DNA from 2 places in the Mucilaginibacter sp. McL0603 genome. Region 1 is predicted to be linked to the other one. Evidence: riboswitches for the same ligand, from Rfam matches in the RefSeq annotation. Region 1 holds a riboswitch; the other holds the start of a gene.
What was found. A riboswitch is a leader RNA that binds a small molecule or an ion and turns the genes downstream of it on or off. The one in region 1 is predicted to bind cobalamin.
Positions count from the first base shown of each region.

Region 2: it holds a riboswitch for cobalamin, as region 1 does, so the genes downstream of both, ACPPVU_RS17090 (TonB-dependent receptor plug domain-containing protein) here and ACPPVU_RS21440 (ribonucleoside-diphosphate reductase small subunit) in region 1, are expected to answer to the same signal.

Region 1 covers NZ_CP188251.1:4,682,121-4,687,906, forward strand. The annotation lists gene ACPPVU_RS21435 (ribonucleoside-diphosphate reductase subunit alpha) at 1-931, opposite strand, end outside; gene ACPPVU_RS21440 (ribonucleoside-diphosphate reductase small subunit) at 969-1,943, opposite strand; cobalamin riboswitch at 2,045-2,305, opposite strand; gene aqpZ (aquaporin Z) at 2,513-3,262, shown strand; gene ACPPVU_RS21450 (methionine-R-sulfoxide reductase) at 3,360-3,725, opposite strand; gene ACPPVU_RS21455 (hypothetical protein) at 4,041-4,448, opposite strand; gene sucD (succinate--CoA ligase subunit alpha) at 4,848-5,735, opposite strand.
Region 2 covers NZ_CP188251.1:3,728,278-3,734,063, forward strand. The annotation lists gene ACPPVU_RS17085 (YncE family protein) at 1-812, opposite strand, end outside; gene ACPPVU_RS17090 (TonB-dependent receptor plug domain-containing protein) at 815-2,890, opposite strand; cobalamin riboswitch at 2,991-3,185, opposite strand; gene ACPPVU_RS17095 (hypothetical protein) at 3,570-3,722, shown strand; gene ACPPVU_RS17100 (DUF3892 domain-containing protein) at 3,872-4,198, shown strand; tRNA gene ACPPVU_RS17105 (tRNA-His) at 4,529-4,602, opposite strand; gene ACPPVU_RS17110 (heavy metal translocating P-type ATPase) at 4,721-5,786, shown strand, end outside.

The DNA.
Region 1 (5,786 bases):
AATCAAAAATATCCGCATGCCATGGCTCTAAATAAATGGCGAATGCTCCTTTGCGCTTACCGCCGCCCTGGTCTACATAACGCGCAGTATCATTAAATACCTTCAGCATCGGGATAATACCGTTACTGGTGCCATTGGTACCACTGATATAGGAACCTGTAGCCCTCACATTATGAATACTTAAACCTATCCCACCTGCGCTTTGTGATATTTTGGCAGTTTGTTTTAGCGTGTCATAAATACCGTCGATGCTATCATCCTTCATCGTTAACAAAAAGCAGGATGACATTTGAGGTTTCGGTGTGCCCGCATTAAATAATGTAGGTGTAGCATGCGTGAACCAACGCTCGCTCATGAGGTTGTAGGTTTTGATGACGCTATCGATATCACCTTTATGGATACCTACCGATACCCTCATAAATAAATGCTGCGGCCGTTCAGCTATCTGACCATCAATTTTCAGCAAATATGATTTTTCTAATGTTTTAAATCCGAAGTAATCAAAGCCAAAATCACGGTCGTAAATAATAGTGCTATCCAGTAACTCAGCATTTTCTCTAATTACCTGCCAAACATCATCTGCTATCAGTGATGCCCTTTTACCGGCTTTTAGATCAATATAATCATGCAGCCTGCGCATGGTTTCCGAAAATGATTTAATGGTGTTTTTATGTAAGTTAGATACTGCGATTCTAGATGCCAGCAAGGCATAATCCGGATGTTTTGTGGTTAACGAAGCCGCTGTTTCTGCTGCCAGGTTATCCAGTTCAGAAGTGGTTACTCCATCATATAAACCCTCGATCACCTTTTTGGCAACATCAATCGGATCAACTAATGCTGGGTTTAAACCATAGCACAGCTTCTCGATGCGTGCTGTTATTTTATCAAACTTTACAGTTTCTTTTTTACCGTCTCTTTTTATTACGAACATGGGGGATAGTGATTAGTGAACAGAGATTAGTGATTAGTTAAAAGTCCTCATCGAGGGTGAATGATTTGGTTTCAGTAGCTGTATTTAAGATTCCGCTTTTCTGATAATCGCCTACGCGTTTTTCGAAAAAGTTAGTTTTTCCCTGCAGGGATATCATCTCCATAAAATCAAATGGATTGGTGGTATTATACACCCGGTCATAGCCTAATTCTACCAGCCATCTATCGGCCACGAATTCAATATACTGGCTCATTAGTTTCGCATTCATTCCGATTAGGTTGACAGGCAAGGCATCGGTCACAAATTCTTTTTCTATTTCTACTGCGTCGGTAATGATCTTTGTGGCTTCTTCCTTAGATAGTTTCTCGCTCAGCATACCGTACAGCAGACATGCAAATTCGCAGTGCATACCTTCATCACGCGAGATCAATTCATTACTAAATGTTAAACCCGGCATCAGACCACGTTTTTTAAGCCAGAAAATAGAGCAAAAACTACCCGAAAAGAAAATACCCTCAACCGCTGCAAAGGCAACCAAACGTTGTGCAAATGTTCCATTATTAATCCACTTGAGCGCCCATTCTGCTTTTTTCTGTACGGCAGGCACGGTATCAACAGCATGGAATAAGCGATCTTTTTCAGCCGGATCTTTTACATAAGTATCGATCAGTAAAGCATAAGTTTCAGAGTGAATATTCTCCATCATGATCTGGAAACCATAGAAACATCTTGCCTCCGGAACCTGCACCTCACTCATAAAATTTACTGCTAGGTTCTCATTCACAATACCATCGCTTGCGGCAAAAAAAGCCAGTATGTGCGATATAAAATGCCTTTCCCCATCGTTCAGATTTTCCCAATGTTTCAGGTCGTCAGACAGATCGATCTCTTCGGCAGTCCAGAAACTGGCCTCGTGTTTTTTGTACATTTCCCAGATGCGGGGATAATTGATGGGGAGGATCACAAACCGATCCTTGTTCTCCCGGAGTAATACTTCGTTTTCCTGTTTCATGCCTCGTCGTTTTATTTTTTAGGAGTCGACAAAAGACAATGAACCGGGTACTTATGGAAGTACTGGAGACAGGGCTTTCGCCAAAACCTTATTCGTGAAAGTTTTGACAAGCTATCCTGGCAGGTGTCTGGCTTTTTTAGTTTCGAGTGGTAAGTTGTAAGTTTTGAGTAGAAATACACATAACTTAATTAATAAAACCCCACTATTTCTGAGTAGTAAGTATCCGATTATGATGAAAAACTCATAACTCAATACTCAAAACTCATAACTAAATCCACAGTTGCACGTCAGCCCATGATTTACACATGGTTCCCTTTTAATGCCGGCTTTTAACCCGGCAACCTTTGATAGCGTTTGTTAAAGAACTTGTACTTCCAAAGATAGCGGATGATGATATTACGATGTTAGTCTTAGTTTTTAACATCATGTTTAGTTATGAACAACCATATTTAAAGTTTCAGATTTTAATGTGCAACTTCTATTCTGCAAGAAAAATAGAATCATTTAAAAAATCCAGTAAACTTTGTTTGTAATTTCATATCTGATAGCATTTTAACAAAATAAAAGCCATTCATAAACATTCAAAATCATCCACTATGAAAAAGTATTTAGCTGAACTTATCGGAACATTTGCCTTAGTGTTATTTGGTTGCGGTGCGGCGGTTGTCAACGGAAAAACAATCCCTGCTGAAATTCTTTCTGATGCCCCAAATGGCATTGGTATGTTAGGTATTGCGCTTGCATTCGGCTTGGCTGTTGTTGCAATGGCTTATGCCATCGGTCCAATTTCCGGCTGCCATATTAATCCTGCTATTACCATAGCTATGCTGGTAGCCGGCAAAATAAGCGGAAAAGATACCGTTGGATATATTGTGGCCCAACTTGTTGGCGCTACAATCGCATCAGCAATATTATATGCACTTATGAAAGGCAGTCCCGGATTTACTGCTGTTCCTGAATGGGGCCTTGGAGCAAACGGATGGGGGCCCGGGTATCTTGGAGGCTATTCCACAGCATCAGCATTCCTGGCCGAAGCGGTGCTTACTTTTCTATTCCTCTTCGTGATTTTCGGTACCAACTCACGCTTTGGTAATTCCTCAATGGCTGGATTAGCTATCGGACTTACCCTGGTACTTATACATTTGGTTGCTATACCAATTACAGGCACGTCAGTAAATCCGGCACGTAGCTTTGGTCCTGCAATATTTGCCGGTGGTAAAGCATTGGATCAGCTATGGCTTTTCATAGTTGCACCGATTGTTGGGGGGATATTATCTGCACTGGTGTGGATGAATGTGTTTGAAAAGGAAGCGAAATAAAATTGAATGGTTGATTAAGTTAGATTAGGTTGATTGAGTTAAATAGTTGCTAAAAAAACAACTTGATTAACTCAGTCAACCTAATCAACTACTTAACTTAATCTTCCAAAGGCACAAACTTCAGCGAAACTGAGTTTACACAGTGCCTGGTATTTTTGGGAGTCATGTATTCTCCTTCAAAAACGTGACCGAGGTGCGCACCGCAATTGGCACATACTATTTCTACACGGTGTCCGTCCGCATCCGGAACACGTTTTACTGCACCCGGTATCTCATCATCAAAACTTGGCCAGCCGCAATGTGATTCAAATTTGGTTTCTGAAGTATATAAAGGTGTATCGCATCTTTTACACACGTATAAGCCATGTGCATGATTATCTAATAAAGATCCGGTAAATGGTCTTTCAGTCCCTTTGTATAGTATTACCCGTTCTTCTTCGGGCGTTAATTTATTGTATTCCATGAATTTTAATTATTGAATTTTTCGTTAGTGATTTGTTTTTTTAAGGCACTCAAGAAGGCTTCGCCGTTATTGATTGAGTGAATTAGTGTTTGACTTTTCACTGATTATAACAAATATACGGCAGGAATGGCGTTTTGATTTGGAGGTAAGCGCTTGTTTACATAGGGTTGACGAAGGGTTGTTTTGTCCGTCCGTAACGGAGTAACTGTGCCATGAAACACTTGCGGACAATTTCTTTAACGCGTCTTTGCGAGGAACGAAGCAATCCCCGAATTATGCAAGTCAATGGATCGGGAAGGTTAATCAGGCTAATCTCTAGCCTTTTTTCTTATAAAATAAATTGTAAATGGTACTTTGATAAGTGCAGTATTCCCGCCAGTATTCCACACTGTCTAAATTTTTCTCGAGAAAATGCCCGTTCTCAGGTGTGTAGGATGTCCAGCCATTAACCTCACACAATTTCAAAACTAGTTTTATTGGGTCATCGCCGCCTGTTATTCTGAAATAAATAGCTTTCCTGTTATTGTCAAATAACAACTGTCCCTGGTGGCCTGAAGTATAAATCTGCCCAGTTTTTGCATCTAACCATTTAATGCCGGGAACTTGTTCTTCTACTTTTTTCTTTAAAATATCAAGATCAGGGAAGTCAGGTAGAGTCGCCTCATCGTAAATTTGTTCTTCAGTCACAATAGGCGCATTAAACACATATACTTCTAGGTACATAACAAAGATTAAAGTCCGTTAGCAAATATAATGGATCTAACCTCATTGTTTTATTTAAATGATATCGTATTTGCCCGGCATTAGTTTTCACGGGGGGCATATTGTCCGAATCATGATTCGCTTGATTATATGATTCCCATGATTTTTTGCAATCGTCTTTGCGAGGAACGAAGCAATCTCTACATAGGACATTCATGAACCATGGAGTACAAACTATACGTTCCTTAAGAAATCCGTTCTCCCTGATCTGCATAGTTTAGAGATTGCTTCGTTCCTCGCAAAGACGTAAAAATTGAGGCTCTGACACAAATAAAAAAATCCCGGCAATTTCTTACCGGGATTTAAATATTTATGAAGATAAAAACCTTTCGCCTTTTACCTTTAAGCTTTAACCTCTAATTATGCTTTCACTTTCAGCTTAGCTAATTCCTCAGCCATGGCAGCGCCTATATCAGCAGGTGATTTTACCACGCGGATACCGCACTCTTCCATGATCTTCATTTTAGCAGCAGCAGTATCATCAGCGCCACCAACAATTGCACCAGCGTGACCCATACGGCGTCCCGGAGGAGCTGTTTGGCCGGCGATAAAACCAACAACAGGCTTAGTACCATTTTCTTTTATCCAGCGTGCAGCTTCAGCTTCCATGCCTCCGCCTATCTCACCTATCATAATGATGCCGTGTGTATCAGGATCATTCATCAGCAATTCAACCGCTTCTTTGGTTGGTGTGCCGATAATCGGGTCGCCACCGATACCGATAGCTGTAGTAATACCCATACCTGCTTTCACTACCTGATCAACCGCTTCATAAGTTAAGGTACCTGATTTAGAAACCACACCTACATGACCTTTTCTGAAAATAAAGCCCGGCATAATACCGATCTTGCTTTCATCAGCAGTAATAATACCCGGACAGTTTGGCCCGATCAGGCGGGTATCCCTGCCTTTAATATATTCCTTCACCTGGATCATATCCTTTGTCGGGATACCTTCGGTGATACAAACAATCACTTTGATACCAGCCTCTGCTGCTTCCATAATCGCGTCAGCTGCAAATGGGGGTGGTACAAAGATGATGGATACGTCAGCGCCGGTTTTGGCAACTGCATCTGCTACTGTATTAAATACAGGCCTGTCAAGATGGGTCTGACCGCCTTTACCAGGGGTAACACCACCAACAAGCTGCGTTCCGTACTCGATCATTTGCGATGCGTGGTAGCTGCCTTCGTTGCCGGTAAAACCCTGAACTATAACTTTAGAATCTTTATTTACGAGAACGCTCATAGATTTTATTATGTAGGCGCAAAGCTAAAGTTATTGCACTTAATCTCAAAT
Region 2 (5,786 bases), 950 kb from region 1:
ACCAGATTGCTTACCGGCAGCTTAAAATCCTTTTTAACAGAATCGGTTTTGGTATCGATCACATACAGGTCGGGCGGAATGGTATAATAATCACCGCGCGAGGTAACGTACAGGTTACCATACCCATCCGGCTTCAATTTTTCCAGGTTGATAGCTACATCAATGCGTTTGATTTCGGTAAAGGAGTTCAAATCAACAACCGATACAGTTCGCTCATAATTTGGCGGACTATAACCGCCCGAATTTGCTACGTATAGCTTGTTATTTACTATGGCCAGTTCCTCTGGCTGCCGCCCGACAGTTACTTTCCTTGTTATCTGCAGGCTCGCAGTGTCGATCTCATAAACTGCCCCGTTCGGCGCTTTCGGGTCACCTACAATACCGAGATATGCGCTGACGTAATCCTTGCCGTTATTAAAGATCACGTTACGGCAATTCTGAATATTTATCTGCCCAATCTGCTTTACCGTATTAGCATTGACCACTTCTACCTTATTCGAATTATTTACTACGATGAACAACTTGCTGCCATAAACGCCCAGGTCATTACCAACATCACCAAGGCCTTTCACCACAGTGGGATTTGCCTGTTCATAAATATCCTGGTGGTATTGACCGGTTTGCAAGTCGAGGTAATCCAATGAGGCTTTATTAGAACCCATGTTGCCTTCGTTAAGGACATACATGCGCTTGAGTGCGCCGGTATCAGCAGCACCCACCTGGGTCACTGTTTCCGGAATTGTTTTTTGTTCTTTACGGCAGGCTGCTAAAAGCACCGGAACCAGCATCCATAATAAATGTGTGTTTTTCATAGCTATATATTTGTACTTATAGTGATCCGATAATTACGCCCGGGCATGGGAAAGTTTTGGATAACCTCATATTGCTGATTAAGCAGATTATTGATCTCCCCGGTTATCTTAATATGATGCCGCTGAAAATTTCCGGTATAGGTAATGCTCATGTCATGCGTGTACCAGGGCGGAAGGTAGTTTCGAGGTATATTAGCATCTTCATCGTAACGTGCACCGGTATAGATGAAGCTGTAATTAAGTAAGAAATGCCCCTTTTGTAGCCCAATTAGCAGCGAGCCGCTGTTTTTCGGCGTGTAAGGAATTTCTTGTCCATAACTATCCCCACCGCTGGTAACATCAATGCCGTTCTGATAAGTATAAGTAATGCCTGTGCTGAGCCTGATATTTGCCGGTAAAGCCCAGGTGGCTGATGCATCAATATCAAGTCCGGTTGTATGCACTTCGCCTATATTGTACATTGTCCACCGGGCCAGGTTTTGGCCGGGTATTGCCACAATCTTGTCGCGCACCTGGTTATAATAGCCGTCGGCCTGAAGAAAAAAATCAAGCAAGGCTTGTTGCTGCCAGTTTTTGGTATAAGTGATACCAATATCAGATTGCCTGGCAAACTCCGGTTTCAGGAAAGAATTACCAATGAAGGTAAAATAAAGATCATTGAAGGTCGGCAAGCGGAAAGTATTTTTGTAAAAGCCGCGCACATGGAAATCAGGGTTTTCAAAAGGCTGCCAGGAAAAAAGGAAAGCGGGCGTATACTCCGTTTTTCGCCCTGCTGCGGTAAGCGTGTCAACTGTATCATTCACATAAGTAGCCAGCAGATCAGCCTGGATATCTAAATGCTGCAATTTCAATTCGCCGGCCGCTGCCAGCAGTAACTGGTTGCGCACAGGGCTGACAAAGCGATATTGTACCGTATCATTCTGGGTAGCATCCAGCTGATTACGCTGATAGTCTGCTGAGATATCAAATGACAATTGTTTCGTTATCCGGTAACGGTTAGCAACAGAAAAATAGAGCTCTTTTTCGATGTATTTGTCGTCAAGTAATCCGCGGGTCGTGGTGATGTCCGGGTCAAAATAGCGGGTATAGTCATCGGAATATTTAGCATTGATGATCCAGCTATCCCTGTTTGACGGGTTGGTTTGGTAAGAAGACTGTACAAAAATGTCTTTATCCCATTGGCGCTGATCCGAATCAAAGTTATGATTGACCACCGCTGCAGGCAGGCCACGGTCCGAATGGTAAAGATACCCTCTGATTTTCCAGGTGGCGGAATCTTTTGAAGTTACCGACACAGCTCCTTCAATTCGCTGCGCATCGATATCTCCATTGTGACGTACTGCTGTGGTGTCGCCGCCGTCAAATGTGGTGAATTTATACCGGCCATTGGCATGTATCAGCTCGGAACTGACCGTAGCATAAGCATTGCTGCCGAATTTATAAGCGGCGTTAATGGACGGATTGATCAGACCAAAGGAGCCCGCTTTAAGACTTACTTTACCGACGAAATTAGCACTGTCAGTAAATTTCGGCCTTTTAGCAGTCAGGTACAATGCACTTGCGGGTGCAAAGCCTTTGGCCGGCTGAAAAATGCTGTTTTGCTGACCATCGTATAAGGCTATCTCTTCAATATTATCAAGTGAAAATTTGCCCAGGTCGACCTGCCCGTTCTGCGAATTGCCAAACTCCACGCCATCATAAAATACGGCCGTATGGTTGGTGCCCAGGCTACGTACGTTGATGGTTTTAAGTCCCCCAACGCCGCCATAGTCTTTTAACTGAACACCCGAGAAATAACGTATAGCATCAGCAACAGAGAGACTGTTGATCTGTTCCAATTGAGCGCCTCTAAGCACTTGCACCGGAACTGGTGATGTTGCCTGGATATAAGCCCGTGAAGTGGTTACCTGTACCCCCTTTAGCTGTCGCGATGTATCCTGTTGTTGGTGTATACTGTCTTTCACCTGCGCAGTAGCCGGAAAGCAGCACAACAGGGAACAGCCAGTTAAAACAAGCGCTGTTATAAAAGAAATGTTACTAAAGGGATTTAATACCCTGCTTAGTAAAGGTGATGCCATTGCGTGTTGTGGTTAAAGCCACAGCAAACAGAATGAAGGACACAAAAAATGAAAATACGCGTGCGGTATTTACATTCCAGCTTCAATCCCCGAAAGCTATGAATAATTATGTGCAATGGCAGGTCTTCTGACTTACTCCCCTCGGCCCTGTCTTCCCATCCGCTAGTTAGCGGACAGTGACAATAAGAATGGGCTTTGGTTTTGGAGCTTACAGCAGCGGGTCTGTTCAGGATTTACACCTGATTCCCTTTTAATCCCGAACAAAAGTTCAGGAACCAAAAGCGAGGCAAAGGTATACAATTCTCATGCAGATGGCGTAAAATTTTTATTACTAAGAACAAGAATCTTATTTCGGCCGATGTGGAATTTGCCAAAATGGGCACCATCACCACTAAATAAATAACAGATATGTCTATTTAGCCCATAGTCGGGATTATCAAGATCATGAGTTTCAGGTATAAGATAGATTTGACAATTGTGAATCAGCGACCTTCGCTGATGTCAAAGGTATAAAAAGGTAAAAACCGGGGAACATGATGATGATATTCCCCATTTCTCCATCTTTTTATTTTCATCTGGGGTGAATAAATAAGGTTAACGTGTCTTTTGGCATGAAAAACGCTCTTTGGCACAGGCATTGCAAAACGTATTGTGAACGTAAACTAAAAAAACTATCACAATGGAAAATCTAATAAACACCCACGTTGATGCTTTTAAAGCAGTATTCCTTTTCGGAAAATTTGATAATGTACAAGCAAGAAGAGTATTTGTACCAATCGCTCTGTTTATGGCATCTGTAATCCTTGTATTTGGTCATATCCCAAAGTTTTAATATCTATTCAACTCAAGCTTCCTGGCACATGGACGAGAACATGATGGTCTTTTATACTTCCATAGCATTCCCGTTATAGCGCTGCTGTTGAATTCAGTTCGATGTATTGGGCAAGTAATTAAAATTTAAAACAATAATCTACATATAAGATGTCTACAAAAAGAAACGTGACCTGGATAGGTAAAAGAACGGCAGGATCAGAACCCCATGAAATGATTGAGAGCCTGGCCGGGGAATATCTGGGATATTTATGGGTGTTACCGGATTTTCTGGTCATACAACACATCAAGCGTAATATCGAACAATATTACGTTTCTGAAAATGGTAAAAAAATTAAAGTAGTACTAGGAATTCATGATGGTAAAGAGTATCTAAAAACAGAACAGGATAGTTATAGTCCAGATACTTTATTACATCTGCCAACTCTGCATATTGAGCGACTTGAACCGGTGAATAAACGTCGTTTTGAATTTTAATTTACCTGAACAAAGTCCTTTACTTACTTACAAGTCCCGGGCGAAATCATCGGTCATCAGGCTCACAGAATCCAGATATTTGGACACTTCGCCCATTTCCGTCAGCTTCAGGAAACGCGTAAACCAACTGCGACTGTTGTGAGTAACTTCTTGTTGCCGGTCTGTTTTCAAGCGTGTCCAGGTCAAGTCGCAACTTCTGGAACATCAGCGTAAAATTATGTTTATCCTTAGGCCTGTAAATATTACCTGCCCAATATCTATCTGATTAATAACAAATTAAAAGGCAAAAAAATGGGGCTAAAACAACAAAAATTGTCTTGCCCCATGAAGGGTAAATGATGGGGCTCGAACCCACGACCCTCGGTACCACAAACCGATGCTCTAACCAACTGAGCTACATCTACCGTTTTGGAGAGTGCAAATGTAAAAATTTACTCTCTAAAGTCAAGGACTTTTTTAATATTACAATCAACTTACTATTTAATTTAGATCACTCCTCAATTATTGACGAAATTTGTAAGTATGGCTGAGCAATTAATTGAACTGAGTGTCACCGGGATGCATTGCAACAATTGCGCTATCTCTGTCCACAAATTATTAGAAAAAAAAGGCTTTCATGATATTCTTGTCGATTTTGCTTCGGAGGAAGTAAAGTTCTCTGCCGATGATGAAGCTAAAGTGCAAGATGCAATTAAGGGTATTGAAGGATTAGGCTATAAAGTAGCCGAAGATGCTTCGCTTCAGCATGAAAAGTTCTACGAGAAAATAGAAAATAAGCTCATCTTCTGTACTATATTCACTGTTCCACTTTTGTTAAGTATGTTATTGCCCTGGCATTTTTTGCATGAGCCGATTGTTCAGCTTTTATTTTGCCTGCCGGTTTTTATAGTTGGCTGCATGCATTTTGGCAAAAGCGCATGGCACTCGGTTAAAGGCGGCGTACCGAATATGGATGTGCTGATCTTTATCGGCTCATCCTCAGCCTTTATTTATAGCCTTATAGGCACGATACAGCACTTGGGTATGCAATATCAATTCTACGAAACCAGTGCCACTATCATCACACTGGTATTACTGGGTAATCTATTTGAAAAACGATCAGTAACGCAAACTACCTCTGCAGTAAAAGACTTAATAAAATTTCAGCAGGTAAATGCCAACCGTATTGTAGATGGTGAAATTGAAGTGATCAGTGCCCGCGAAGTGCGTCCGGGTGATACATTGTTAGTCAATACCGGTGATAAGGTTCCTGTAGATGGTGAAGTGCTATCCGGGGATGCCTCAATTAATGAATCCATGCTCACGGGTGAAAGTATTCCGGTTGAAAAAAAGAAATATGATCAATTGATTGGCGGAACAATTGTGGAACATGGCAATATTACCATGATCGCTACCAAGGTAGGAAGCAATACCGTGCTTGCACAAATTATCGAACTGATGAAAAAAGCACAAGCTGCCAAACCACCGGTCCAAAAATTAGGCGACCAGGTAGCGGCCATATTTGTGCCTGCTGTCATATTGATCGCCGTGATCACTTTTACTTTGACTTATTATGTGGGTCATGCCGGATTACAACATGCGCTTATGA